Regions from separate parts of the Ensifer sp. Root558 genome, predicted to be linked through region 2. Evidence: predicted binding sites of a transcription regulator. Region 2 holds the regulator's gene; each other region holds the start of a gene.
The links. The regulator LexA, encoded in region 2, represses DNA repair genes until DNA is damaged. The targets are predictions, from matches to a motif close to TGTTCNNNNTGTGTTCNG.

Region 1 (7,276 bases), on a different contig from region 2:
CCACGATGCTCTTCATCTGAGGAGCGGCCGCTGAGAGTCCAAACCGAATAGGGACTTAAATTTCCGGGAAACCATTTTGCAGCACCAAGCCAGTTAGACCGCCAAGAGAGCATAAGGTCTAGACGCTGCGACAAACGAGAAAGCGCCTGAAGATCGATCTTCGGGCGCTTTCCTTTTTGGTGGATGCTGTAGCGATCGGGACGCTTGCTGCGACCGCAGCCGAAGAGACCCCAAAAGGCATGGAGCCATACCAAAGCGCGGCGGCGACCTCTGTCTGCCAGGACACGCGGCGCGTTCGCAGCCATTCGGAAGTTCAACATGGCGAAGCGCACCTTGCCCGTCGCAAGGTGCGAGCGAAGGTCAGGCGGCCGCGCCGGCCGCCACCATCCGCGGTGCATCGATCGCGCCCACCGCTTCCACAGAGGCCCGCTCGAAACCGACGAGATCCAGCACGGCTGTCACCAGCGGCGTGCGGTTCATCGAATAGATATGGAAATCGCGTACGCCGCGCCGGGCGAGATCGACGATCTGCTCGGCGGCGATGTGGGTCGCCTCCTTGAAGCGCTCGACCGGCTGGTCCTCGAGATGCACGAGCCGCGTGACGATCGCCTCCGGCACGGTGGCGCCACAGAGGCCAGCGAATTTCTGCACCTGCGCCAGATTGTTGATCGGCAGAATGCCCGGCACGATCGGGATGTTGACGCCAGCGCGCCGCACTCGTTCGAGGTAGCGCTCGAAATCATTGTTGTCGAAGAAGAATTGGGTCAGGGCCCGGGTTGCGCCCGCATCGACCTTGCGCTTCAGCATGTCGATGTCAGCGGCGACGTCAGGGCTTTCCGGGTGCTTCTCCGGATAGGAGGAGACGGAAATCTCGATGTCGTCCCCGCGCGCACGGATCGCCCGCACGAGGTCGGTGCTGCTGGCGTAACCCTCGGGATGCGGCTGGTAAGTGCTGCCGATGCCGCCCTGGGGATCGCCGCGCAGCGCCACGAAGTGGCGGACGCCGAAGCTGAGATACTCGTCGATCACGGCATCGACCTCCGCCTTCGGCGCGCCGACGCAGGTCAGGTGCGCAGCGGTATTGGCAAAGCCGCTTTCCGCGATCAAGCGCCTGACCGTCGTCAGCGAACGCGCCTTGGTCGAGCCGCCGGCGCCGTAGGTGACGGTGATGAAGGCCGGACCGAAGGCCGAAAGGTCGTCTGCCGTCTGGAAGAGCTGCGCTTCCATCTCGTCGGTCTTGGGCGGGAAATATTCGAAGGAGAGCCGGAGATTGCCGCGTTCGGCCGGGTAAAGCGTCTGTGCCGTCATTATTATACTCCCCCCGCCTGGACACGCGGCCGCGGCGTTTCATTCTCGTTCACGGCCCGCCGATCACGCGCGAGCCAGATCGTCACCGTCAATTTTCCATCATTCGCCCCCTCAGGCGAAAGATCCGTGGTCTTCTCGAGCACAAGGCCAGCCTTCGCCAGCCAATCGGCCATCGCCTGGTGCGAGAAGCCGAGGCGCGCATGGGCGTGCTCGTCGCGCAGATGCTCAAGTCCGTGCGGCGCGAAGTCGATGATGACCAGCCGTCCACCCGGCATCAGCATGCGCGCGGCTTCCGCGATCGCGGCTTCCGGCTCTTCGAGGAAATGCAGCACCTGGTGAATGGTGACGAGGTCGAAGGTCTGGCCGTCGAGCGGCAGGTTAAAGATGTCCCCATGGCGGATCGACGCCTTGGTGATGCCAGCGCGATCGAGATTGGAGCGCGCCACCGCAAGCATGTCGCGGCTGGCGTCGACGCCGATACCGCGCCGATAGAGGCCCTCGAAGAGCTGCAGGATGCGGCCTGTGCCGGTGCCGAGATCGAGCAAGCTTTCGACCGGCTCGTCGCCCACCATTTCGCGCAGCTTCGCCTCGACGTCACGCTCGCTGACATGCAGGCGGCGAAGCTCGTCCCAGCCGGCGGCGTTGCGGCTGAAATAGGCCTGCGCCTTCTCCGAGCGCGCCTTCTTCAAGGTGGTGAGCCGGGCTGCATCACGCGCCAACACCGCGTCGTCGACGGAGGCGGAGGCCAGCATCGCCCGCACGAGCCCGACCCGGGCACCGTCCTGACGGAGGCGGAAATAGGCCCAGGCGCCCTCCTGGTAGCGGTCGATCAGCTCGACCTCCGCCAGCAGCTTCAGATGCCTGGAAATGCGTGGCTGCGATTGACCGAGAATTTCGGTAAGATCGGTGACGGTCAGATCGCCGGCGGCGAGAAGCGCGACGAGACGCATGCGGGTCGGCTCGCCCGCCGCCTTCAGCACGTCCACCAACGCATCCAGACCCAGTTCTCTCTGCAGAGCCATAGCGATCCCCATCAACACATAAAGATATGTTTATGTGATTTGCGGTGGTGACGCAAGCGGATTTGCGCGGAGAGGCCAAACAATGGCGCCGGCGGAACGGATGCTTGTGTATGGACGCCATGCGCCCCAAACGATGTCTCGGGCGGCACGTCAGGAGACCTGCGAAGGTCCCGCTAGTAGGCCGACTTCACGACCCGAATGAGGGCAGCCCCACGCAACCGTGACAAACCCGGCGCCCTTCCCGGTGTTGGGACGCCACCCTATCCGCGCCTCTGCCGCCCGAGGTACGCGTCATCCGCCAGCCCATCTCGCCGCAGCGATAGACAAACCTGCAAACGCCCGTTCGCGCCCGCCATCGGGACGGCAATCGCAGAGCTGATCGCTACGCCGACCCCTGGAGCGTCCCGCACGTTCATCCCCCACGCGGGCACAGCGATAAACAGACCCTGGCGCGCAACCGAGCGACAGCTGGTCTTCGCCTCAGGTCAGGAGACAAAGGAAAACGGGCGAAGCCTGCGCCTCGCCCGTTCCTAGAGCAAATGTTGCAGCGCCCGCTTCAACGGACGCAGCAAGGTCCAGCGCCACGATATGGCGGCGGCTGAAATCAGCGCGTCAGGCGCTTGTAGGTGACGCGCTTCGGGTTGACCGAGTCCGGGCCGAGGCGGCGGATCTTGTCCTTCTCGTAGTCTTCGAAGTTGCCTTCGAACCACTCGACCTGGCTGTCGCCTTCAAAAGCGAGGATGTGCGTTGCCAGGCGGTCGAGGAACATGCGGTCGTGGCTGATGATAACGGCGCAACCGGCGAAGTTTTCGAGCGCGATTTCGAGCGCTGCCAGCGTCTCGGTGTCGAGGTCGTTGGTCGGTTCGTCGAGCAGCAGCACGTTGCCGCCGTTCTTCAGCATCTTGGCGAGGTGAACGCGGTTGCGCTGACCGCCCGAGAGGTTGCCGACCTTCTGCTGCTGGTCGCCGCCCTTGAAGTTGAAGGTCGAGCAATAGGCGCGCGAGTTCATCTCGTGCTTGCCGAGCTTGATGACTTCAGCACCGCCGGAGATTTCTTCCCAGACGGTCTTGTTGCCGTCGAGCGCGTCGCGGCTCTGGTCGACATAGCCGAGGTGCACGGTATCACCGATGCGGATTGAGCCGCTGTCGGGCTGTTCCTGGCCGGTGATCATGCGGAAGAGCGTCGTCTTACCGGCGCCGTTCGGGCCGATGATGCCGACGATGCCGCCCGGCGGCAGCTTCAGCGACAGGCCGTCGATCAACAGGCGATCGCCATAGCCCTTGGTGACGCCTTCCATCTCGATGACCACCTGGCCGAGACGTTCGCCGACCGGGATGATGATCTGCGCGTCGCCGGGGCGCTGGTTTTCCGCCGCGTTGACCAGTTCGTCATAGGAGCGGATACGCGCCTTGGACTTGGCCTGACGAGCCTTGGGGCTGGATGCGATCCATTCCTGTTCGCGAGCGATCGCCTTCTGGCGGGACGCCTCTTCGCGACCTTCCTGCTGCATGCGCTTGGCCTTCGCAACCAGGTAGGCCGAGTAGTTGCCCTCGTAGGGGATGCTGCGGCCGCGGTCGAGCTCGAGGATCCAGCCGGTGACGTTGTCGAGGAAGTAACGGTCGTGGGTGATCATCAGCACGGCGCCCGGATACTCGCGCAGGTGCTTTTCGAGCCAGGCGATCGTCTCGGCGTCGAGGTGGTTGGTCGGTTCGTCGAGGAGCAGCAGGTCCGGCTGCGAGAGCAGCAGCTTGCAGAGCGCAACACGACGCTTTTCACCGCCCGACAGGTTGGTGACTTCCGCGTCGCCCGGCGGGCAGCGCAGCGCTTCCATGGCCATTTCGACCTGACTTTCCAGATCCCAGAGGTTCTGGCTGTCGATGATATCCTGGAGCTTGGCGCCCTCTTCCGCCGTCTCGTCGGAATAGTTCATCATCAGTTCGTTGTAGCGGTCGACGATCGCCTTCTTCTTGGCGACGCCTTCCATGGCGTTTTCAAGCACCGTCTTCGTCGGATCGAGCTGCGGCTCCTGCGGCAGGTATCCGACGGTCGCACCTTCGGCCACCCAGGCCTCGCCGGTGAATTCCTTGTCGAGGCCGGCCATGATGCGCAGAACCGTCGACTTACCGGCGCCGTTCGGGCCGAGGATACCGATCTTGGCATCCGGGTAGAACGACAGATGAACGTTCTCGAGAACCTTCTTCGCGCCGTAGGACTTATTAAGTCCGGCCATATGATAGATGAACTGACGTGCCATGAGGGAATGCTCCGCAGGGATAAGGAAATTTGCCCGCTATGTAGGCGAATTATAGGAAGGGGGCAATGATCAAAGGCATCCGCCCCCGCCCTATCCCAAAACGAACATCCCGATCGGAACGCCCGGCAGGCTCTCCCGGAAGGCGCCTAAAGCCGGCGCGGTCAAGGCCGCACCATAAGGCGCTGCCATGGCCGACCGGGCGAAACGCCCTACCCGCGACCGGCAGTATCGGCGATACCCTTGGCGCACTTGAACTCGGTCGTGCCTGCGGCCTGGATCAGCGGCCCGAGGCTCGCAGCCTTCATGACATCGCCCGTGAGCCCGATCGTCAGCCCGGTGATGATGCTGCGGCCCTGCACGGTCTGGCAGCGCATGCGCACCCGGTCGCCGGCTCCAGCGCCAAAACTCTGGTCGAAGGCCTGCTTGATCGCCGCCTCATCGAGTTCCGCACCCACACGCTGGCGGAAAAGTGCCCCGACCGCCGAGCGGTTGAGCTCTTCCAGCATGCGCAGCTGCACCGAGAAATAGTCGTCGACCGAGCCGCTCTGGCAGGTGCCGCTTCGCAGCCACTGGTGCCGGTCGAGACCGGATTGCACGCCGGGCATGGCGATAAGCAGCCGCGCCGCGGTGTCGTCGGCCATGGCAAGCTTCGGCAGCTCCAGCCAGCTGCCCTTGCGGTCGGTTGCCCGCGCTTCTGCCGCGACCCCGCAATAGCTCTTGCGCAGCGGCCACAGGCCATGCAGCGAGAGGTTGGTGGCATCGAAGCGTTCCGCCGTCTGGCTCTCGCATTCCTTGCGTTGCGGCCGCGTCTCGCAGAAACCGGGCTGCCAGCTGACCGCCAGCACGTAGTCGGTGCGGCTGGTTGAACTCGCCGGCGGAGCACCCTTGGATGCGTCTTCACCGGCAGCAAAGGCGCCGGAACCAAGCAACAGCGTCAGCGCTGCCAGGATGCCCGCCACAGAACCTGATATCGCTTTACAAAAACGGACCATGATATCCTCCCGCAAAAACAAAACGGGAACAAATATCGCCCAAAACGGGAAAATTGCAACCCCTAATGTAATGCACCGTCAAATCGCTTGTGACCTCATGCGCAACGATCAACAAGCGGCGATTGCCTTTGCCACGCAAATCGATTTGAAATCTCAAAGGTCTGTCGATTGCTTCCGGGAGTAGAGATGTTCGGGCAGGTGAAGACGCATCAGAGCCCGACCGGTGCCAGCTTGAGCTGGCGGCATTTTCCGGCAACCACAGAAGCCCGCGGCATCCTTCTCGTCAGCCATGGCCTTGCCGAGCATTCCGGCCGATATGCCCGCTTTGCCGAGGCGATGGCCGGCCACGGCTTCCATGTCTATGCCCACGACCATCGCGGCCACGGCGCGACGCAGGCGCCTGACGCCCAGCTTGGGATGTTCGCAAGCCGCGACGGCCTCGACAAGATATTCGCGGACATCCGGGCAGTGCGGGAGATTGCGACCACCGCCCATCCGGGCTTGCCGGTCATCCTCTTCGGCCATTCCATGGGTGGACTGATCGCGCTCAATGCCGCCGAAACCGATCCCGGCCTCTACGATGCGCTTGCCGTCTGGAACTCCAACTTCCGGCCGGGCCTTGCCGGCCGTGGCGGACAGGTGATCCTGAAGATCGAAAAGGCGCTCAAAGGGTCTGACGTGCCGAGCCCGCTTCTGACCAAGCTCACCTTCGGCATGTGGGGCGGCGCCATCAAGGATCGCAAGACCGATCTCGACTGGCTGTCGCGCGACGATGCCGAGGTCGCCAAATACGCCGCCGACCCGCTCTGCGGCTTCGATGCGACGGTCTCGCTCTGGCTCGATCTTTTCCGCCTGTCCTTCGATGGAGCCCGGCCCGACCGGCTGGCGCGGCTCCGGAAAAACCTGCCCATTCATCTCGTCGGCGGCAGCGCTGACCCGTCGACCGAGATGGGCAACGCCGTCCGCTGGCTTGGCACGAAGATGAAAGCCGCCGGTCTCAGCGACGTTAGCGTCACCGTCTATGACGGCATGCGCCACGAAACACTGAACGAACTCGGCCGGGACGAGGCGACGGCCGACTTTGCCGCCTGGTGCCTGCGCGCCGTCGCAGGGCGGCGCTGACCGGAAATATCATGGCCGACATGTCGCTTCCCAAGATCGCCGCCGACCACAACCGCATCTCCTTCGGGCTGACACTGATGGTGATCTCGGTGCTTCTGTCGCCGCTGATCGACATCTTCGCCAAGCTCGCGATCGCCACCGTTCCCTCGGCCGAAATCACCGCCGTGCGCTTTCTGCTGCAGGTCGTCTTCATCCTGCCGATCGTGCTCTTCCGCGGCAGCCTGTTTGATCTCACCTGGAAGAAGACCGGGCTGCACGCGTTGCGCGGCGGTCTGCTGGTCGTGACCATGCTCTCCTTCATTACCACGCTGAAGGTCATGGAAGTCGCCGACGCGATCGCGATCTTCTTCGTCGAGCCGATCATCCTCACGATCCTTGGCAGCATCTTCCTGAAGGAGACGATCGGCTGGCGGCGCTACACCGCCTGCGGCGTCGGCTTCTTCGGCGCGCTGCTCGTCATCCAGCCGAGCATGCAGGAGGTCGGCTGGATCGCCCTTCTGCCTGTTGTGGCCGCCTTTGGCCTTGCCGTTTTCCTGCTCGTCACCCGCATGGTCGCGCAAAATGAGGACCCCTGGTCG
Region 2 (7,276 bases):
TGCGGTCGTGAGATAGCTCAACATCGGGTCGTTCTTGGTCGGCAGAGCAATCAGATAGGCCGGATTGGCCGGCATGATCTGATCCTGGCACCAATCCAGATCGTCCAGGCTGACGGTCATGTGCAGGGTCGTGCATATATCGAGACCGATGGTCAGCCCATGGAGCTTGCCCATGACCATGTCCTCGAGGCAGCACCGAACGAGTTGTTCTCGGCTCTTGAAGACCTCCGGCCCAATGAAGCCGGCGACGTCGTTGACATGCAGCCATGCGCCTTTCGGCTGCACTTTCGCAAGCTCCATGCCGACAGCCCGGCTGAACCCGTACTTCCGGGACTCAAGCACCATCATGTCGACGCCGTTTGCCGCGCCGTTGGTGAATTCCGAGCCCTGTCCGGTTTCGAAGTAAAGGCCGTACCGCTCCCCTGCCTTGGCGCGCGCATATTTCAGGATCTTCTCATTGGTGATGTCGAAGATCTTGTTGCAATCATCCGTACCGGCAAGGCTCTGGAACACGGTGGAAACTGTGCCGGGGAAGTCTTCGCTTACCTCACCTTGGACGTCGATGTGAGCGAGCACGCACCACGGAATGACGTCGACCAGCTTGAACGTATCCGCGATGTCCTTGAGCGCCCGCTCCACCGTGACGACGCTGTCGACGGTGCTGTCCACCGGGTTGGTGCCGATGACGATGTCGCCGGTCGCATAGGAAAACGCATCGAAGACCTGCCACATGATGTCGTCGGGGTGGTCGGTCGGCGAATTCGGCTGGATACGTGCGCCCATGTATCCCTTGGCCCCCAACTTGGTGCCGGGCATGACATTGAAAATCTTCTGGCTGACGGCGATCAACTCTTCATTGCTCATCAGCTTCGGCACGCAGCCGATGGTATCGCTGGTCAGGCCATGCATGACGCCTTTGATCTCATCTTCCGATTTGGTCAGAAGAAATTCCTTCAGCTGGCCCATCGTCCAGTCTTTCAGCTTTTCTTGTTGAGCCCTGTCGGTGGTCTGCCAAATCAGTCGTTGCAGATCGTCCTCAAACAGCGGGTGCTGATCGAGGTCTGCGATCTTCGTTCTTGCCAGGAGGGCTCGGGCGTTCGTTCGGGACGTATCATTTTCCGCAGCCACAGCGATCGTCTGGTCTCCTTCCTTGAACGCATTCGCGCATCCCAGAACTTGCCGATAGGTCGTCTCGTCAAAGCCGCCCTTGATCCTGCTGATATAGGCAAAGATGTCCTCATCCTGCTTCACGTCGTCGATCACGAGGTTGCTTGGGCCTGGCGCGGCACGGGCAGCATGACTGTAGGCTGTAAGCGTGGCCGCCGCAGTTCCCGCCACCAGCAGGAGATCGCGCCTGGACAGTGCATGCTGGTCTGAGAACATGCCTTTGCTCATTGCCATTTCCTTTCTGCAAAAGGTCTATCGGCATCTCGCCCGACGGCCCTCTGGTGACCGGCGATCTAAGGAAGGCGCATAAGAGTAAATGCTCGACACGTGTCCCTTGGGCATCGACACGGACCCGGCGAGCCTCGACCAGCCGGGCCTGTCAAAGTCGATTACTGCAGGCTCATCACGATGCGACCGTCGATCTTCCCGGCTTCCATGCGGCGGAAGATCTCATTGATATTCTCGAGGCTATCCCACGAAAAATGCGGCGCGACTTTGCCTTCAGCGGCGAACTGGAGCGACTCTTCCAGGTCCTGGCGGGTGCCGACGATCGATCCACGCACGGTGATGCGCTTAAGAACAGTCTCAAAGACCGGCACCGAGATCATACCTGGGGGCAGGCCGACGAGCGCCATGGTGCCGCGCGAACGCAGGAAACCGAACGCCTGTTCCATCGCAGCGGGCGAGACTGCAGTCACAAGCGCTCCATGCACGCCGCCGGTGGCCTTGATCACCTGCTCGACCGCATCCTTGGCCTTGCCGTTGACTGTCAGGTCGGCGCCCAATTGCTTTGCAAGTGCCAGCTTGTCGTCGAAGATGTCCGCCGCGACGACATGCATGCCCATCGCCTTTGCGTACTGCACGGCCATGTGGCCAAGCCCCCCGATGCCGGAGATGGCAACCCATTCACCGGGACGGACTTCCGTTTCCTTCAACCCCTTGTAAACGGTGACCCCGGCACACAGAACCGGCGCGGCAGGACCGAACTCCAGCCCATTGGGCAGGCTGCCGACGAAATCAGGATCCGCCAGGCCATATTCGGCGAACGTCCCGTTGACCGAGTATCCCGTGTTCGACTGGGCCGCACACAGCGTCTCCCAACCGGTGCGGCAATGCGGACAGTAGCCGCAGGCGCTGTGAAGCCAGGGAACGCCGACCCTGTCGCCCTCTTTCACTCTTTTGACACCGGCGCCGACCGCCGAGACATAGCCGACCCCCTCGTGCCCGGGAATGAACGGTGGGCTGGGCTTCACCGGCCAGTCGCCATTTGCAGCATGGAGATCGGTATGGCAAACGCCCGTTGCTTCGTATTTCACCAGGATCTGTCCCGGCTGCGGCGTGGGCACTGCCACTTCCTCGATCGTCAGGGGCGCGCCGAATTGCCGAACGACGGCTGCCTTCATCGCCTGAGCCATTTGCCAATCCTCCTCCAATCGCCGGGCCACGGAGAGGTTTCTTTGGGAACAGTGGGCCGGCAGGGGCCTATCTCACATACGAAAATCGTGTAATTGGCTCGAGCATCATGGCGCTCACAGCCAGTGCCCGGACGTCATTTCCTGCTTGGCGTATACCGCCAACACTTCAACGCGGTTCACGTAGCGCCATCGTCAGGTTGCAGCGTAAACCCGCCGGCAGAGTTCGACAATGGGTGGAGTGCAGAAGCGGTTCAGAGACCGACCGCCTTCGGCGCCCGGCCGGATCGAACAACGCATATCGTGCAACGGCGTTCGAGCGGGCGCGCTGGCGCGCGTATTGACAGGATCGGCGCCGGTCGTGTTGACTGAATGCTACGGGGCCGTAGCTCAGTTGGGAGAGCGCCGCAATCGCACTGCGGAGGTCGAGGGTTCGACTCCCTTCGGCTCCACCAAAACGATCAGAAGGTGCCCGGTTGCCGAGGTATCGGAACAGCGGCTGATTTGTCATCAGCAGATCGCCAGTTCGAGTCTCTCTGGGGACACCGCCATGCTAAGCCACCGTCCGGCCTTCGCGAAACGCTGCCCGATCCCGTGGCCACCTGCTTTCAGAGGCTGAACGGATCCCGCGCCGAGCGCTTCTCGCTCGGTGCATTGAACGGGTCGGCTTTCTTCTCCTTGGACTTGCGGCCCTCGTCGGCGATAATCTCGTCGACCGCCCGCTGGCACTTCATCAGCTCGTCGGCCGCCGGGCCGGTGCCGCGCAGGCTGAGATTTGCGATGACGCGATCTTCAAACGCGATGGCCAAGGCCCGCTTGCGCACGAAGCCCGTCAGGAACTCGGCGTCGGTGACGTTCACGAACAGAAACTTTCCGCTCGCATCACCGGCAGCGGTCGCCGAAGCGCTCCAGGGATCGGTCTTGTCGAAGCGGAAGGTCAGGTCGTACTCTTTGCCGACCTCGAGCGACCTCCAGTCGTCGCTGGCGAAGCTCATATAGAGCGGCGACTCGGAGCCCTTGGGATAGAACCCAAGGCGCAAGGTGACCCCGCCGTCGAATACCGATGAGATGAAGCAGGAGCCCTCCATCGAGGTGTCGGAAGCAACGGTCCAGCCGTCGACATCCTTCCACTTGATGATTTCGGACTCCTCAGCCGCGGCCGATCCCGCGGCGATCAGACAGCTTACCAATCCGACCAGCAATCTACGCATGCAAAACCCCCGTTTGCCCGCATTTTGATAGGTCCCCCCGTCACTGTCGAGGGTACCTAGCCGATCCCAGGCAATATTTTAGGAATATTCACCTCTCTGCGGCAAGCGGACGCGCCCATCACATGGCGAAAGGATCTTTCGACGACTTGGTCTGGCCGCCGCCGGCAAAGGGATCGTTGTTCGGCGCATTGCCACCGGCACCCGCAAAGGGATCGTTCGCCGCTCCCTGACCGCCATTCGGGATCAAGGCGCTCACCGCCTCCTGGCACTTGAACATCTCGCTTACCGCCTTCATCGAATCACGCAGGCTGAGGCTCGCGACGACGCGCCCCTCGAAGGCCAGCGCCAAGGTGTTCTTGCGAACGAATTCGGTAAAGAAGTCGGTGTTGGAAAAGTTGACGACAAGGGCCCTGGCGCCGGTCAGATCAACACCGAACGCAACGGCCGGCCACTGACGACCACGGTCGAGCTGCAAGGCAACATCGTATTCCCGCTGCGGCTCGATGGACTTCCATTCGGCATTGCCGATCGAAAGAAACGCCAGGTTCGTCGATCCCCGCGGATAAAAGCCGATACGAAGGATAGCGCCGGCGTCATAGCTCGTCGCCGCGTAACACGAGCCGCCCAGGGAGCGATCGGATCCCACCGTCCAGGCGTTGATCCGTTTCCAGATATTCGAACGCCCTTCTTCGGCAGACGCCGCTCCAGCCGTGAGCAACAGGCCGAGCACCACCAACGACAATCTATGCATGCAACCACCCCACTTTCCACGCAAAGTTATCTTTTTTTAGAGGCCTGTCGAGACGGTGAAGGCCCTTCCCCGCAGGGATTTTTGCGCGCCCCAGGCCCGATGCGAAAGCTGGCAGCTCCGATGCATTCTCCGCGCCGGTCCATGAAGAACGGCCGAGACGAGGTTGAGATCGAGCGGCTGGCGCAAATCAGCCACAGCCTGCGGGCAAAGAGCTGTTGAACATGGCAGAGTGATCGCCATGCTTGCTGGACTTCGGAACGAAAGCGCGGTTCACATCGTTTACCAACCCGTAGTCCCACCCCTTCATCAAGTGGACGATCACCGTGCTTGCCGCCCTGCTTCTCGCTTCGATAGTCGCATCGCCCAATATGCCTGACGTCAAGCTCAGTGCCGCGACGGTGGATGAACTCCAGACCGATTTCGAACGGGCCGTGCCGTGCCATCAGATCGATGGACGCAATGTTTGGAAGGGCGCGCTCGCCTTCTACATCCAGTCCTTCGTTTATGACGGCGATACGCCCGTTGCGACCGATGCGGCCGACGCAGTGCTTCCGGAAGACAACAGCGCCGAAACGGTGAAGGAGTTCGAAGACGCCTGCTCGGCCTCGCAAGCGACTTAAGTCTCTCCGCGAAGAGAGCCGCGATTCGTTCGAATCACGCGCGCGATTGACCTGCCCGGCGCTGTTTTGGGACGCAACCGTCGCCGAAAACCGCCCCGCTCCCGCAAAAGTGACCAATCGCCCCCCACAGAAGCAGCCAATTGCCTGAATTCACGGAATTTTAGGCACTTGCGGAACACATATGGAACAGATAGTGTCTGTTCTTGATTTGTTTCACGCCTCTGGAGCGACGTGCCATGCTGACCCGCAAGCAACAGGAATTGCTTCTGTTCATCCACGAACGCATGAAGGAGTCGGGCGTACCGCCGTCTTTCGATGAAATGAAGGATGCGCTCGACCTTGCGTCGAAGTCCGGCATTCACCGTTTGATCACGGCGCTCGAAGAACGCGGGTTCATTCGCCGGTTGCCGAACCGGGCGCGCGCGCTCGAAGTCATCAAGCTTCCGGAAGCCTACGCCGCCGGCCAGCAACAGCCGCGCAGGGGCTTCTCGCCGAGCGTGATCGAGGGCAGCCTCGGAAAGCCGCCGGCCGCCGCTCCTGCCACGCCGAAGCCGGCGCCGGTCGCCGAAAGCACGTCTGTTTCCGTCCCGGTGATGGGGCGCATCGCTGCCGGCGTGCCGATCTCGGCGATCCAGAACAACACCCATGACATTACCGTTCCGCTCGACATGATCGGCAGCGGCGAGCATTACGCCCTCGAAGTAAAGGGCGATTCGATGATCGAGGCCGGCATCTTCGATGGCGACACGGTGATCATCCGCAACGGCAACTCGGCCAATCCCGGCGACATCATCGTGGCGCTCGTGGACGACGAGGAAGCGACGCTGAAGCGCTTCCGTCGCAAGGGCGCGTCGATTGCGCTCGAAGCGGCCAACCCCGCCTACGAGACGCGCATTTTCGGACCGGATCGCGTGAAGATCCAGGGCAAGCTCGTCGGGCTGATCCGCCGCTACCATTGAATTCCAGGCAGAACGCCGAATCAAAAGAGCCTCGCCACTGAAAGTGGCGAGGCTCTTTCCGTTTAAGGCGACCTGAAATCCAGATCGCTTATTCGTGGATCGTGTATTCGCCGAGTTCGCAGAGATCCTGCGTGTCCTCGGTCGTATCGAGGGCCGAGCCTTCCTCGAATTCGAATCGCATGTCGTATTTGCAGACGTCCCGCCCGTCGGCAATGGTGATCTCCATGCTCTCGCCGGGGTTCAGGACCTGCCGACCGAAAACATCGTCTTCCCATTCATTGACGCCGACCGGCGACGTATAGAAATTCGTCAGTACCGCGCCGGTGTTGTTCTTCAGCTGGAAAACCAGGTCGTCCGCGCGCGCCTCCATAGCGGTCGCCGCAAAACACGCCAACGCCGTCAGGATCAGTCTCTTTTTCATTGATGCCATTGCCTCCGTTCTTAATGTTGACGGACGCTACCGATACGGTTGATCTCAGCGGAGTCATCGTTCCCCCTCTACCGAATTCACCGAAGCGATAAGATCCGACGGAGGCATAGGCGACGTGGCTTGCGCGGACGTGTCGCGAATTTTACCGCGCTGCCCTAAGGCAGAACGCCAAACCAAATTTAACGAGGTGAGATTATTGGAGGCCTCGCCCGGAATTGAACCGGGGTACAAGGATTTGCAGTCCTCTGCGTCACCACTCCGCCACGAGGCCTCACAGCTCGGATAACCAAGCGTTGGCGCGGATTTAGAATGATTGCAGAAAAACCGCAAGAGGCATTTTCTGAAAAACGCGCCGTCGATTTGCAGGACGGATACTTTCCACAGAACGATCGACGATGTCCGCCGATCGTCTCCCAGCTGATCTCAGCACCAGGGCGTCGGGCGCCCTTCCCACGGCCGCACGAGCCCCTCGGAAACGAGTACACGTCCAAGAGATTGGTCACCGCGGGTGACCAGGCGCAGTTTCTCGCCGGCCTTGGCATCTGATCGCCCTCCCGCCGAGATCAGCCTGAAGTCGCCTGCATTCAGCAATTCGCGCAGGCGCTGCTTGGCGTAGAAGCCGCGCGAACGCTCCTTGTCGCAGCTTGCCTGGCGGATTCGCGGCGCATCGACATCGGCGACGCGGATCGTCTCGCCATGGAAGACGAAGGTCGCGCCATCGATCAC
Region 3 (7,276 bases), on a different contig from region 2:
CAAGACGGCCGGCTGATCTCGATGTCGACCGCGACAGATCTCCTCCCCGCAGCGCGGGGAGGGACCGGAACAAAGACCGGGGGGCGTCGCTTCGGCGCCTTCCGGATTTTCGGTGGCCAGTCGAATAGCGGAGGCGAAAGCGCTGCAAAGCGCGTGCAGTTCTCCTCGCCGTTCCTGCCATACCTCTTCCTCGCGCCGCAGCTCGCGATCATCTTCATCTTCTTCTACTGGCCGTCGGTTCAGGCGCTCCAGTCGTCGTTCTATCTTGAAGACCCCTTCGGTTTCGGCTCGACCTTCGTCGGGATGACCAATTATACCGACGTGCTGAAATCAGGCGAATATCTCGGCATTGTCCGTTTCACCGCCGTTTTCACGGCGTTGGTCACCTTCTTTGCGCTGTCGATCGGGCTGCTGCTCGCCGTCAAGGCCGATGGCGTCATCCGCGGCAACGCCGCCTATAAGACGCTGCTGATCTGGGTCTATGCCATTGCCCCGCCGGTCGCAGGCCTCATCGGCATGATGTTCTTCGACCAGCATATCGGCCCGATCGTCGAGCTTGCGCGCTGGTTCGGCTGGGACATCAAGGTTGGTCTGAACTACTTCGACACCGCCTTTTCCATGGTGGTCGTCTCGGTCTGGAAACAGATCCCCTACAATTTCATCTTCTTCCTCTCAGGGCTCCAGGGCATTCCGGTCTCGGTGCGGGAAGCTGCGGCGATCGACTGCCGCTCGGGCTTCCGCCGTTTCTGGACGGTGATCCTGCCGCTGCTCGCGCCGACCGCCTTCTTCCTTCTGATCATCAACGTCACCTATGCGCTGTTCGACACTTTCGGCGTCATCGACGTGATGGTGAAGGACAAGGCTGCCAACAACCCGATCACCCTTGTCTACAAGGTCTACATGGACGGTTTCCGCGGCAACGATCTCGGCGGCTCCTCGGCCCAGTCAGTGATCCTGATGCTGATCGTCTTCGTGCTCACCATCTTCCAGTTCCGCTTCATCGAGCGGCGCGTGCATTACAACTGAGGTGGGGCCGATGTATCGCACCAAGATTTTCGACCACATCATCCTGCTCTTCGGCGTCTTCATCATGGTGGCGCCCGTCGTCGTCGCCTTCATGACCTCGACGCACGAGGCGGCCGACATTCACCGCAACGGTCTCAGCCTCAGCTGGGGCGGCCATTTCGTCGAGACCTACCAGACGGTACTGACGCGCGAGGGCGGCTTCACCGGCAAGATCACCGGCTTCAACATGATGCTGAACTCGATGATCCTCGGCCTGGGTTTCGCCGTCGGCAAGATCGTGCTGTCGATGCTGGCGGCCTATGCGCTCGTCTATTTCCGCTTTCCGCTCGCGACCTTCTTCTTCTGGGTGATCTTCACCACCCTGCTTCTGCCACTCGAAGTGCGCATCCTTCCTTCCTATGAAGTGATGAACACGCTGAAGCTGACCAACACCTATACCGGCCTGATCGTGCCGCTTCTCGCCTCGGCGACGGGCACCTTCTACTTCCGGCAGTTCTTCAAGTCGGTGCCGGACGAGTTGCTGGAGGCCGCGCGCATCGACGGCGCCGGCCCCTTCAAGTTCTTCATCGACGTACTGGTGCCGCTCTCGCGCACGATGATGGCGGCGATCTTCATCATCATGTTCGTCTACGGTTGGAACCAGTATCTCTGGCCCACCCTGATGACCACCGACGAAGGCTTCTTCACCCTGGTGCGCGGCATCAAGCAGATCCTGCTCGTCTGGGTCGGCTCGAACATCCCCGACTATAACGAGGCCTTTGCGCTGGCGATTCTCGCCATGCTGCCGCCGGTCATGATCGTCGTGATCTTCCAGCGCTGGTTCATCAAGGGCCTGACGGAAAGCGACAAGTAAACGGGGTCGTGGCGGGACAAAAGTCCCGCCCGCTCCTGAAACGACATCAATCTTACGGAGGCAGCCATGGCGGCCATTACCATCGCCGAGGTCTCGAAGATCTATCACGGCAATGTCGAGGCGGTGAAATCCGTCTCGATCGATATCGAGGACGGCGAATTCATCGTGCTGGTCGGCCCGTCCGGCTGCGGCAAGTCCACGCTTCTGCGCATGGTCGCGGGGCTGGAGACGATTTCGAAGGGCACGGTGACGATCGGCTCACGCGTGATCAACGAGGTCGATCCGGCCGAGCGCGACATCGCCATGGTCTTCCAGAACTACGCGCTCTATCCGCACATGACCGTCTACGAAAACCTCGCTTACGGCCTGAAGAACCGCAAGACGCCGAAGGCCGAGATCGACGCCCGCGTCGCAGAAGCCGCTCGCATGCTGGAGATCGAGCCCTATCTTACCCGCAAGCCCCGTGCGCTCTCGGGCGGCCAGCGCCAGCGCGTCGCCATGGGCCGCGCCATCGTGCGCAAGCCGGCGGCCTTCCTCTTCGACGAGCCGCTCTCCAATCTCGACGCCAAGCTGCGCGTCTCCATGCGCGGCGAGATCAAACGCCTGCAGAAGCGCCTCGGCACGACCTCGCTCTACGTCACCCACGACCAGCTCGAGGCGATGACCCTTGCAGACCGTCTGGTGGTGCTGAATGGCGGTCGCATCGAACAGATCGGCCGTCCGCTCGACGTCTATCACCGCCCGGCCTCAACCTTCGTCGCCAGCTTCATCGGCTCGCCGGCGATGAACCTGATCAAGGGTGTGATCGAAGGCGGCAACCTGCAGATCGGTCTCTACAGGATCGCGCTTGGCGACCGTGCGCCGGTCGAAGGCCCGGTCACGGTTGGGCTTCGCGCCGAAGATCTCAAGCTCGCCGGCGTCGGCGAGGACGCCATGCTGTTCCAGGTCGACTATGTCGAGGAACTGGGCGCGCAGCGGCTCGTGCACGGCACCATCGAGAGCCAGGCGCTCACCATCGCGCTGTCTCCGGAGACGCCACTTTCGGGTGATCTTGCAGTGACGATCGCCGTCGACCGTCTGCACTTCTTCTCGACCGAGACCGGCAAGCGGCTGGAGCGCGGCACGTCGTTTGCCAATGAAGCGCCGGTTGCAGCGCCACGCCTGGAGACCGCATCGTGATCTCCAAGACCGTCGAGCAGCTTGCCGTTCCTTCGCTTGAAACGCGCGCCAGCTTTGCCGAGATCGTGCGCACCATTGCCGCCCATGACGCAGCCATGGCCGCACGGCCGGAGATGAACAGCGTGGAGGTCGGCGGCACACCGGCCTCCGATACGCCGCTCGCCTTCCCGTTCACCGTTGCTGCCTGGAACCTGGAGCGCTGCCTGTTTCCGGCCGAAAGCGCCGCCCATCTCGCCGCGACGAACGCGCCGGTCGTCCTTCTTTCAGAAATGGACAACGGCATGGCCCGCACCGGCCAGCGTCACCCGACCGCCGAAGTCGCCGAAACACTCGGCATGCACTATGCGTATGGCATCGAGTTCATCGAGATGGGTCTCGGCTCCGATACGGAGCGTGAGTTCTGTGAGGACGAATTCAACGCCAAGGGGTTCCATGGCAATGCGCTGATGGCTGCGGTGCCGTTCTCCCGGCCCTTCATGTTGCGCCTATGGGGCGGACGCCTCTGGTTCACCGATGGCGAGCAGCCGCGCCTTGGCGAGCGCTGTGCGATCGGCGCCGTCATCGAGACGGAAGCCGGACCCTTCGTCGCCGTCTCCACCCATCTCGAGAGTGCGACGACTGCCGTCTACCGAGAGCGCCAGGTCAAGGAATTGATCGATGCACTCGACGAGACTTTCCCCGGCCTGCCGGTGATGATCGGTGGCGATCTCAATACCGGCAACCATGCCGGCGGCGATTTCGAGGCCGAAGGGCTGTTTGCCATGAGCGCCATCAGAGGCTTTACCCGCCATGGTGGGCCGCTCGACGTGATGACCACGCGGCCGAGCCTGATCACCCGCTGGCCAGAGCGGGCGATGAAGCTCGACTGGTTCCTGTCGCGCGGGCTGAAGATCGGCGAGACCACGATCATTCCTTCGCTTGACGAAACCGGCCGGCCGCTTTCGGATCACGATCTCATCACCTGCGTGATCGAAGGCTTCGAATAGGCTCGCCTCTCCTTGCCTAAGGCCCGCCCGCATTCTACATGTCGAGGGCTTTGCCAGTGCGGCAGAGGGCAGCGGTTTTCCCGTCCTCATTCGCTCCGGCGGTTTGAAATCGATCACGCTAAGCGTGATCCATGAGGGAATGGGTAGATGGCGAAAATCGTCAATGTCGGGGTCCAGATGGACCATGTGTCGGGCATCAACATTGCGGGTGACTCCACCTTCGCCATGAGCCTCGAGGCACAGTCGCGCGGCTATCGCCTCTTCCACTATACGCCGGAAAAGCTGTCGCTGCGCGACGGCAAGGTCTATGCGAGCGTGCAGCCGATGACGCTGCGCGACGTCAAGGGCGACCACTTCACGCTTGGCGAAGCCGAGCGCGTGGATCTTTCGACCATGGACGTCATCCTGCTGCGCCAGGACCCGCCCTTCGACATGGCCTACATTACCTCGACGCACCTTTTGGAACGCCTGCATCCGAAGACGCTGGTCGTCAATGATCCCGCCTGGGTGCGCAATTCGCCGGAGAAGATCTTCGTCACCGAATTCGCCGACCTGATGCCGAAGACGCTGATCACCCGCGACCCCGCTGAGATCTCCAGCTTCCGCCAGGAAATGGGCGACATCATCCTGAAGCCGCTCTACGGCAACGGCGGCGCCGGCGTGTTCCACTCGACCCGCGACGACCGCAACATGTCCTCTCTGCTCGAAATGTTCGGCCAGATGTTCCGCGAGCCCTTCATCGCCCAGGAATACCTGCCGGCGGTGCGCAAGGGCGACAAGCGCATCCTGCTCGTCGACGGCGAGCCGGTCGGCGCCATCAACCGCGTTCCGGCAGACCACGACGCCCGCTCCAACATGCATGCTGGCGGCCGGCCTGAGCCGACCGAACTGACGGCGCGTGAGAAGGAAATCTGCGCCCGCATCGCGCCTGCGCTGAAGGAGCGCGGCTTCCTCTTCGTCGGCATCGACGTTATCGGCGACTACATGACCGAGATCAACGTGACGTCGCCGACCGGCATCCGCGAAGTGAAGAAGTTCGGCGGCGCCGATGTCGCGAGCCTGCTCTGGGATGCGATCGAGCGCAAGCGCGCCTGATCAAGATCTCGGCCTAGGATCCATCTCGGGTCGATGGCGCTTGCCGCGGGCCTACGCCCGCGGCCGTTTGCCGAAGCGTCCCGGATACACACCCGCGCCTCCTCAAATGTTCCGTTATTGTTCTTGTTTTTGTGCGCGAGCCGTGCAAGGCTTCTGCCTGCAACCCTGGGCGGTTGTGGCGCCCGATAACTGGGCTGCCTGGGCGAGGGGCAAGCATGGTCGCGCGCGTCAGCACGGTCGCATTTCAGGGTATCGAGGGCCTGCCTGTCGATGTGCAGGTGATGGTCGCGCCGGGCAAGGTCGGCATGCAGATCGTCGGCCTGCCGGACAAGGCCGTCGCCGAAAGCCGCGAGCGGGTGCAGGCCGCCCTTCATGCTTCAGGTCTGGCGCTGCCGGCCAAGCGCGTGACCGTCAATCTTGCGCCCGCTGACCTTCCCAAGGAAGGCAGCCATTTCGACCTGGCGATCGCACTCGGCCTGATGGCAGCCCTCGGCGCCATTCCCGGCGATGTGTTGGCGCCTTATGTGGTGATCGGTGAGCTCAATCTCGATGGCACCATCGCTGCCGTTGCCGGCGCGCTTCCCGCCGCGATCGGTGCCAATGCGCTCGGCAAGGGTCTGATCTGCCCGGCCGAAAGCGGACCCGAGGCGGCGTGGGCCGGGGCCGAGATCGACATTCTGGCGCCCCGCAGCCTGATCGCAATCGCCAACCATTTCCGCGGTACGCAGGTGCTTTCGCGACCCGAGGCCGCGATCCGCTCAGGCGCATCTAACCTGCCCGATCTCGCCGATATCAAGGGTCAGGAAAGCGCCAAGCGGGCGCTCGAAGTGGCGGCCGCCGGCAACCACAATCTGCTGATGGTCGGCCCGCCCGGCTCGGGCAAGTCGATGCTCGCTGCCCGCCTGCCGTCGATCCTGCCGCCGCTCAACCCGGCCGAGCTCCTCGAAGTGTCGATGATCCATTCGATCGCCGGGCAGCTTCCGGGCGGCAAGCTCTCGGACCGGCCGCCGTTCCGCACGCCGCATCATTCCGCGACGATGGCCGCCATGGTTGGTGGCGGCTTGCGTGCCAAGCCCGGCGAGGCGTCGCTTGCGCACAACGGCGTACTGTTTCTCGACGAGTTTCCGGAATTCTCGCCGCAGGTGCTCGACGCGCTGCGCCAGCCGCTTGAAACCGCCGAATGCATCATCGCCCGCGCCAACCACCGCGTCAGCTATCCCGCCGCGATCCAGCTTGTCGCGGCCATGAACCCCTGCCGCTGCGGCATGGCCGGCGAACCCGGCCGCAGCTGCGCCCGTGGACCGCGCTGCATGTCCGACTATCAGGCGCGCATTTCTGGTCCGCTGATGGACCGCATCGATATCCGCATCGACGTGCCGGCCGTCAGCGCCGCCGATCTCCTGAAGCCCGCCGCAGCCGAAAGCAGTGAGGTCGTTGCCCGTCGCGTCGCCCGTGCCCGGGCGCTGCAGATCGATCGTTTCGCCGCCCTCGGACATCCAGAGCTGACAAGCAATGCCCGCGCGTCGACCTCGATGATCGAGAAGATCGCAGCACCCGATGCGGCCGGCCTGCAGCTTCTCCGGGACGCCGCCGAAAAGATGAAATTCTCCGCCCGCGGCTACCATCGTGTGCTGAAGGTGGCGCGCACGCTTGCGGACCTCGATGGTGCGTCGACGGTCGGCCGAATCCATCTCGCCGAGGCGATTTCCTATCGGATCGCCGGGGAACGCTTGCCCGTCGCCGCATAGCGGCGTGCCTGGAAAAAAAAAGGGCGCCTCGTGGGCGCCCTTTCCGATCAGAAGTTATCCCAGCCTGATCAGCCGCCCAGGCCATCGAACAGCACCGTCGAGAGGTAGCGTTCGGCAAAGGACGGGATGATGACGACGATGGTCTTGCCGGCATTTTCCTCGCGCTGGCCGACCTCGATTGCCGCGGTTAGAGCGGCACCGGCGGAGATGCCGACCGGCACGCCTTCGAGCTTGGCGACAAGGCGGGCGGCCTCGATCGCTTCCGCGCTGTTGACCGTGACGATCTCGTCATAGACCGTGGTGTCGAGGATCGCCGGCGCAAAGCCTGCGCCGATGCCCTGGATCTTGTGCGGCCCGGGATTGCCACCGGACAGAACCGGAGATTCCTC
Region 4 (7,276 bases), on a different contig from region 2:
GGCGTCGACGGCGCGACCTCGACGCGCTCCCGCTGTGGCGCGATTCCTCGATCGATGAAGTCCTTGATGGTAGACGGAATCTCCAAGGATTCCTTTGCTCGGGTCAATGCAACGTAGAGGAGACGCATTTCCGCGGGGTCGGGGCCGCCACTCTTCTTGTCAGTCGGGCTGCTCCGAAGGAAGTCGTCCATGAGGCGAACGGACTTCCATTCCCGCCCCTTAGACTTGTGGGCAGTGGATATGACTAGGTCGGCCTTCTCCTCATCCACTGTTCTGTTCAGCGCCCACATGAGTTGCTTCTCGCCACGTTTTTCGACGAGGTTTACGAACATCACCAGATGCGCGCCTTCGTCGGTTCGCGCGAACTCAACGACCTCGTTCCAGGATTTGAACCCGAAAAAGGCCGGGCAAGTCGAAGGTTCGTTCTCCTTTAGTGCTTGCGCGCCGCGAAGCATGTCCATCAATTCGGACTTGTCGCCGACCAGGTGCGGCTTGCGTCCGGCATCAAGTGCCTCAATTACGGCACTGATGGTCGTCGCGTTGGTGCGGGCGAGGACTGCAGCCGGATTGGTATTGCCGATCCTGCTGGCGATGCCAGGATTGCCTCTGACTGGCTGACGCTCGCCAAGCTTCACCAGCATCTTAGTCGCGAGGTCGGCGATGGCGTCCCCGAAACGGAACGAGGTCGTCAGATATGTGCTAGCCTCGGTTTCGATCGACTCCATCGCGTTCACGGCGCCGCGCCACTCATAGATCTGCTGATATCTGTCCCCAACGTAGATCAGTTGCCCGCGCTGTCGTTGCAGGATGTCCAGGACGACGGGATTCGTGTCCTGGGCCTCGTCAAGCATAATATAGTCTGCTGTGATGATCGGGCGCGAGAGTCCCCACAGTTTCAGGTAGCCATCGTGTCCAAGGGGCAGTGGATCCCGCTCTGAAAGCATTCGGCTCCAAACGCGACGGGCGCCATCAAGTGCGAAACTGGAGACCTCCTGTAGAATATCCTCCGGCGCGGCCCGGAGCGCGCCGAGGGTGGGAACATGCTGGGGTCCGATCTGGTCATCTGCGCTCTGGGCGTACCGTCGTATGGTCTCGAGGTAGAGATAGCCTTGGGAGTCCGGTGTAACGGCATACTTGTCGCCAAAAGGGCGTCGCTTGATGTCGAGGACTTCAACAAGCTGCTTGGCCGTGCACTTGTTCGTCAGCTTTCCGATATCGTGCTTGTATCCCGGAGGCGCTGCACGGAATGCCAGGCTGTGTGAGGTCGAGCAGTCGACGGTGTCGGGAAACTTCTCCCCAGCATCGGCTACGATGCTCTTGTTGAACGCGAGGTACTGTCCGCGAAGCCCCGTAGCATCGGCGAGGAGCTGAAGTGTGGATGTCTTTCCGGACCCCGCGAAGGCGTTGATCTTGAGTGACTTCCCTCGCATGAACGCGTCAAGCGCAGCGGCCTGTTCGTCCGTCGGTTGGAATTTCGGCTTTTTACGACGGTTAGGTTTTGTGTGGACTACGCCGGACCTACGCTCCGGCTTCCGGGCGCTAGCCGACTGCTTGGCGTCTTCGAAGAGATCCGTCTGCTTCAAGGGCACCTTCGCCAATGCCGACGCGACCTTCTTCCTCAAGTCCGGTGTCTTCTGGTTCTTCCGGAATGATAGTTCGTGATCGAGAAGTTTCAGAAATTCGGTATCTTTGTCACGCGTCGCCTTCCGGAATACTTCCTCCAACTCAACGAATGATTTCGAAATGAAAGGGCGCTGCACGACGATTGCTCTCGGTTTGATGTGATCGAACTATCAACTAAGAGATGCATTTGTACAATATTACTGAAGAGCGCCTTTCGTGTTGGTCATCGCGAAAGCGAGAATTGATGAAAGAACGCTCCTCCGCCGCGGCTGCCGGCAGCGCCGTGTGAAAACCGGCTCCTTCGACCCGAACATGATCGCAACTTTGGATCGGACGGCGCGAACGATAAGACGAAGCGTTTCGACGAAGCGCCCTGCCTTGGCATCACGTGGACGCAGGAAGCTTGATGTCAATGATGTCGGAGAATGCCTGCAGAACAGGTTCGAATCCTGAGAAGTCAATGTTGTCGCGCTGGTCGCGAATGACTTTTGTCGCGAAGCGTTCCTTGCTCATTTTTCCCTTTCCTGGCGGATGGCCGCGCTTCTGCTTGAGATCTACTGTCTTGCCATTCCAGGTCATCGACTTGGTTTTAGCGTCGAACAGATCCTCGACGATCCGCTCCGTGGTGCCGACCTTTCCCGGGACTGCAACAACATAGAGATTTCTTTCTATGTGGTAGAACGGCGCGGAGCCGTCGATCAGGGTTTTCGAGCCAGTTCTCTCCTTGATAAAGCTCCAGATGCCGTTCGTTGCTTTGTCATTATCTACGAAGACGATAACGGGCCTCAATTGGCCCCCGGGATGAAAGGGGTGGACGATCTTGCTGTATTCTCTGACAAACTGCTGGATGTCGCCAGCTCCACCGGACAGCTTTGTCGCCGCTGTATGGTGGCGGCTGTGGCCAAAGAACCGAACATCTGAAGCGTATTCCCCGGCCGAAATCCCCGCGAGCTTCGGAAATTTGGCGTAGAGGACGCGGATCGCGGTCTTGAGGTAAATTACGTCCGTTTTTCCTTCACAGACAATCGTAGGCAGGTCGTTTGCATGAAAGCTACAGTAGTTGATGTAAGACGCGTAATCTCGATAGAACCTGGGAATAGGCTCGCCGGCTTTTTCGAATTCTCGAGCTGACCTGAAGCTGTGACGCGCAGCCTTGGTCTGAAATTGGTAGCTGAGCCGACCGCCAATCTGTTCCAGAGACAGCGCTTTTGTCGTGCCGGACACTGGATCCTTTTGAAAGCAGTTACCTTTTTTCACCAGCGTGTGGACAAGGATTCGATTGCTGGCTTCGACCTCCGTTCGGACGTTGACGAACTTGTTGACGACTAGCCCTGTGACTTCCTGCCGTGACGTGCGGGCTTGCATGCGCGTCTTCTTATTGTTGAGCGCGAAGCCTTGCCTCCATATCCGACTGCGGAGCTCAGCGCCTGCAGACCAAGCTCCCGTTGCTGGGTCCTCCGTAGCGAGGGCCGGCGGAAACTCGGCAAGATTAGTCGAAAAGGTGAGGTCATCGACATATCTGGAGTAGGTGCAGCCGTAACTCGCGGCCATTTTCGAAAGATGGACGTCCATGACACGGGCCATGAGATCCGAGATGATGGGGGACGTCGGGGCGCCCTGCGGTAGCTCGTTGCCATGGCAAACGATCTGAGCGACCACCGTCGCCAGGGCTTCTTTTAGTTGGAAGTCCCGATTTTTAAGAAAGAATCCTCGTACTCGACCGAAATTCAAAGAAGGAAAGAAGTCTTCGAGATCGAGATTTAGTACAAATCTCCGATTAGTGTGCTTGTAAGCATTTGTGTGGATTGAGAGATCGCGGTTTTTCTGAAATCCATGCGAAAGAACCTTCTTGATGTTCTTTTCTACGGGTAAGATTTCTCGTTGACAGGTATAAAGTAGTTCAGCAAGTCGCGATTGTACGAATTTAAGCCGGCGATCTGGTGAGGAAATAGTCCGAACACCGCCGGACTTTTTCGGAATCTCGAAATGCGTGTACTTAAGATGCGACGGGATCTTGTAGAGGATGTAGCTGAGCCCTTTGGGCGACACCCGCAACAGATGCGCGAGATCGGCCAGGTCTTTGCATGCGCGAAAAGAGCTTAAAGTCATGAGGTAATTCGCTTGCGGGCACTCGTATGCGTGTCACGGGATTTCCCGTAGATGAACGTAAGGGTACTCCGGAAGGAGCAATCAGGCCTGACATTGTCAGCAACCGTCGCGATGCGCGACGACAAGATCTGCCCGCAAGCTTGCATCGGCGATAGCAACCTCCGTTCGACACTTCAAGATTATCAATCTCTATCCACAGATGTATTCGGCCTGGATCACTACCCCTCGCGGCCGTCGCCGGTTTCGAAGCCGCCGAGCGAATAGGATCCCCTCCCTGAAGTTGTGTAAAGCACACCAACGTGATCTATTCCGTTGCAACGAAAACTCGCTAGGTATCTGGAATGGTCGACGACAACGCGAAGTTCTTTGAACTTCGAAAGGAAGGCAGGGCCTACCTTACGCGGGTCTTCATGCAGGGAGCGATCAATCCCGAGAAGCGACGTCTAGTTCGATCGGTAATAGAAGGAACCGAGAGGGTCTTGATAGGGGAACTCGAGGGCGCGATGTGCCTTCGACTAACGGGCGAGAAACGCAAGACGCAGGTCACCGCCTTGGTCAGTCAAGACGATGGTGGTGTCAGACGCATCACCCTGGAAACCTTCCAGTCTCGTGCCGGGGATTGGTACCAGGGTTACGAGAAAGATTCCTTTACATTCAGGTCCGATGAGTTCGCAAAGCTGCTGGCTTTCCTCGAAAGCATAAAGTTCATCGACCGCTCGAACGAAGAACGGTTCGAGGTACGCGACGTCTCGGTCGGCAACGGCCCGAAGATAATCACAGATGCGTCCGACCATGCGATGTTAACGAGGATCAAGAAGCTCGATCCCCGCGAACGGGAGCGCCTCTTCCGCGGGTTTCACGCCGACCTCAGCCAGAAAGAAATAAACCTCCTTCTGGGGCGTCGCCAGGCACTTGAAGAATTCGAATGTCAGCTAGCCGCAGAGCAGTGGGTGGAAAGGAGCTGGCAGGATTTCTTTGAACGGCAAAGCTGGGTGTTTGGCTATGGCCTCGATTACAGGATCATGCGGCCGTTCGACCGCGAAATGATGGTCGGCGCGGGGGGCACTGACAATCGGGAGCGACCCACCGTCGACTACTTGATGAACTTCACTGACTACTCTGTCCTCGTGGAGATCAAACGGCCCGACACTCCGATCTTCCAGCAGAGGCGATCAGGACGCTCCGGCACCTGGAGGTTCAGTAATGAATTCATGGACGCTGTTTCGCAGGTTCTGGAACAAAAGGCGGAATGGTTGGTGCAGGCGCACACCGGTCTGAACTATGACAAGTCCGGAACGCGCCGGATGACGGCGCGCTCTCGCGATCCGAAAGCAATTCTCGTGATAGGCCGCGGCAGCGAGATAGAGGGCTGCGGTGGCGCCCGCGACGCCGAAGTGAGACGCGACACATTCGAGCTTTTCAGACGAGACACTCGTAACGTGGATATTGTAACTTTCGACGAACTTCTCGACCGTGCACGATTTATCACAAGAGACTAAGGTCGGATGACGCTTCGCCCAATCGAAACTAAGCTCGTTGAGGACCTGTTCGTTCAGGGCGGATACGTTCTCGAATTCACAAACCAGACTTTTTTCGAGTTCTTCCGTGATGAGGTCGGTATCGACATATACGACGATGCTTACGCATTCCGGGGCAATTCGAAGGGCAAGCGCCTTATAGCCTTCACCCAAACGGCCCAACCGAAGGCGATCGCGAAAGCTCTCGCGGGGTTGTGGGAGTATCCCGAAGCCATACGCCCGGATGGTGCGACTGACGATCATCGTAGGAGGGTGAACGCCATCATTGAGCGGTTGGGGGGCAGGCCCCTCGCTGGAGCCGCTACCGAGAAAGCGAATTCCGACATCAGGCAGCAGCCAGCCGAGTGTATTCTCGGGGAGTTGGAGGCGGAGTTCCTCGGAATGGAGGCAAAAGATGACAGTCCCCAGGCGCGGGGGTATGCCTTTGAAAAGTTCCTCAAGCGCTGGTTTGTCAATCGGCGTCCAAAAATCACCCCTTATCGGCGTCCAATTTTGACCCCCTAGTAGCGTAGATCAGCGCTTGGCCTGCCCGGCGCTGGCCGGGGTTGCAGAGGGTAGGCCAAGTGCGGGTAATGATCGTCTTCGGCTTTAGCTTTGAGAGCGGTTCTTGAAGCGCCAGGACTCGTTTCCGGTTTCGACAATCTCGCAGTGATGGGTCAGACGGTCGAGGAGCGCGGTCGTCATCTTTGCATCGCCGAACACTGTCGGCCATTCGCCGAACGCCAGGTTCGTAGTGACGATGATCGACGTGCGCTCATAGAGCCTGCTGATCAGATGGAACAGGAGTTGGCCGCCCGCCTGGGCAAATGGCAGATAGCCGAGTTCATCCAGGATGATGAAGTCGAGACGGTTGAGATAGTCGGCCGTCCGCCCCTGCTTGCCGCTGCGCGTTTCCGTTTCCAACCGATTGACCAGATCGACGACATTGAAGAAGCGGCCGCGTGTTCCGTTGCGGATCAGTGCACGGGCAATTGCGATGGCCAGATGGCTCTTCCCGGTTCCCGTGCCGCCCACGAGGACGACGTTGCGCTGATCGGCGACGAAGGTGCCGGTCGACAGCTCCCGCACCAGGGATTCATTGACCGGCGTATTGGTGAAGTCGAAGTCGTCGATGTCCTTGGCGAGCGGCAGCTTGGCAATGCTGAGCTGGTAGCGAATGGAGCGGGCCTGCTTCTCGGCGATCTCCGACTGCAGGAGATCGCCGACGATGCGGGGTGGTTCGTGCTGCCGTTTGATGCCGTTGCCCATGACCTCGTCGTAAGCGCTGCGCATTCCATAGAGCTTCAGCGTGCTCATAAGTTCGAGAACCTGTGTGCGTTCCATCAGCTTGCCCTCCTGAGGCTGTCATACCGTGCGCAGTCGGCGACCGGCTCATGGGTCAACCGCAGCGCATCTGGGGTCTGAAGAGTGATTGCCGGAGCCGGATCACGGCTCCGGGTCAGAATGTTGAGGATTACCGAGGCCGAGCAGACGCCGTGATCCAAAGCCTCCTGACAGGCAGCATCGACGGCCGCCAGACCGTCGGTGGGAACACAGCCGAGGATGGTGACCATTTGTCGATCACCGTCATGGGCGCTCTTCAGCCGCCGGCGCACCTTCTCCATCGCGGCGGGCAAGACCCATTCCCGGAACGGCGCGCCGTTGCGCAAAGCACCGGGTTTACGAGCCAGGACAGGGACGTAGTGCCAGGGGTCGTAGACCGTCTCGCCACGGCCAAAGCAACGAGGATGCTCACCAACGTTGACGCCATCCTGTCGGATCACGATCTTCTCGGCATAAGCATGAACCTCGACAGGGCGGCCGACCGCCGTCGAGAGGACGGAGTATTTGTTGTTGTCGAAGCGGACCGTGCAGGTCTTCGATATGGAGGCCGGGACGCAGTGGAAACCGTCGAACGGCCCGACATAGTGCACCAGGCTGCCGCGCTCCTCCTCAAACACCTGCCAGATCATCCGTTCGGTCTGCTCGGGATGGCGGTGTGCCTTGGCGTAGGCGATGCACTTGTC

Region 1: ASD63_RS00740 (ribonuclease) is a predicted target of LexA. The motif match lies at 5,590-5,607, and genes of this name have one in related genera.
Region 3: ASD63_RS14665 (YifB family Mg chelatase-like AAA ATPase) is a predicted target of LexA. The motif match lies at 5,247-5,264, and genes of this name have one in related genera.
Region 4: ASD63_RS23310 (UvrD-helicase domain-containing protein) is a predicted target of LexA. The motif match lies at 1,930-1,947, and genes of this name have one in related genera.

The regions. Positions count from the first base shown of each region.
Region 1 covers NZ_LMGC01000001.1:147,173-154,448, reverse strand. Annotated here, with positions in the region: gene metF (methylenetetrahydrofolate reductase [NAD(P)H]) at 361-1,308, opposite strand; gene ASD63_RS00750 (metalloregulator ArsR/SmtB family transcription factor) at 1,311-2,330, opposite strand; gene ettA (energy-dependent translational throttle protein EttA) at 2,935-4,584, opposite strand; gene ASD63_RS00740 (ribonuclease) at 4,794-5,576, opposite strand; gene ASD63_RS00735 (alpha/beta hydrolase) at 5,763-6,698, shown strand; gene ASD63_RS00730 (DMT family transporter) at 6,710-7,276, shown strand, end outside.
Region 2 covers NZ_LMGC01000035.1:360,107-367,382, reverse strand. Annotated here, with positions in the region: gene eutB (ethanolamine ammonia-lyase subunit EutB) at 1-1,395, opposite strand, end outside; gene adhP (alcohol dehydrogenase AdhP) at 1,557-2,582, opposite strand; tRNA gene ASD63_RS28215 (tRNA-Ala) at 2,959-3,034, shown strand; gene ASD63_RS28210 (hypothetical protein) at 3,188-3,790, opposite strand; gene ASD63_RS28205 (hypothetical protein) at 3,909-4,541, opposite strand; gene ASD63_RS28200 (hypothetical protein) at 4,865-5,161, shown strand; gene lexA (transcriptional repressor LexA) at 5,398-6,120, shown strand; gene ASD63_RS28190 (hypothetical protein) at 6,209-6,541, opposite strand; tRNA gene ASD63_RS28185 (tRNA-Cys) at 6,748-6,821, opposite strand; gene ASD63_RS28180 (thermonuclease family protein) at 6,974-7,276, opposite strand, start outside.
Region 3 covers NZ_LMGC01000012.1:256,095-263,370, forward strand. Annotated here, with positions in the region: gene ASD63_RS14635 (extracellular solute-binding protein) at 1-16, shown strand, start outside; gene ASD63_RS14640 (ABC transporter permease subunit) at 22-1,026, shown strand; gene ugpE (sn-glycerol-3-phosphate ABC transporter permease UgpE) at 1,037-1,879, shown strand; gene ASD63_RS14650 (sn-glycerol-3-phosphate import ATP-binding protein UgpC) at 1,946-3,058, shown strand; gene ASD63_RS14655 (endonuclease) at 3,055-4,044, shown strand; gene gshB (glutathione synthase) at 4,192-5,139, shown strand; gene ASD63_RS14665 (YifB family Mg chelatase-like AAA ATPase) at 5,355-6,887, shown strand; gene cysK (cysteine synthase A) at 6,956-7,276, opposite strand, start outside.
Region 4 covers NZ_LMGC01000024.1:15,859-23,134, reverse strand. Annotated here, with positions in the region: gene ASD63_RS23310 (UvrD-helicase domain-containing protein) at 1-1,760, opposite strand, end outside; gene ASD63_RS23305 (retron Ec67 family RNA-directed DNA polymerase/endonuclease) at 2,008-3,732, opposite strand; gene ASD63_RS23300 (Shedu immune nuclease family protein) at 4,074-5,231, shown strand; gene ASD63_RS23295 (hypothetical protein) at 5,238-5,774, shown strand; gene istB (IS21-like element helper ATPase IstB) at 5,859-6,593, opposite strand; partial or broken gene istA (IS21 family transposase) at 6,599-7,276, opposite strand, start outside.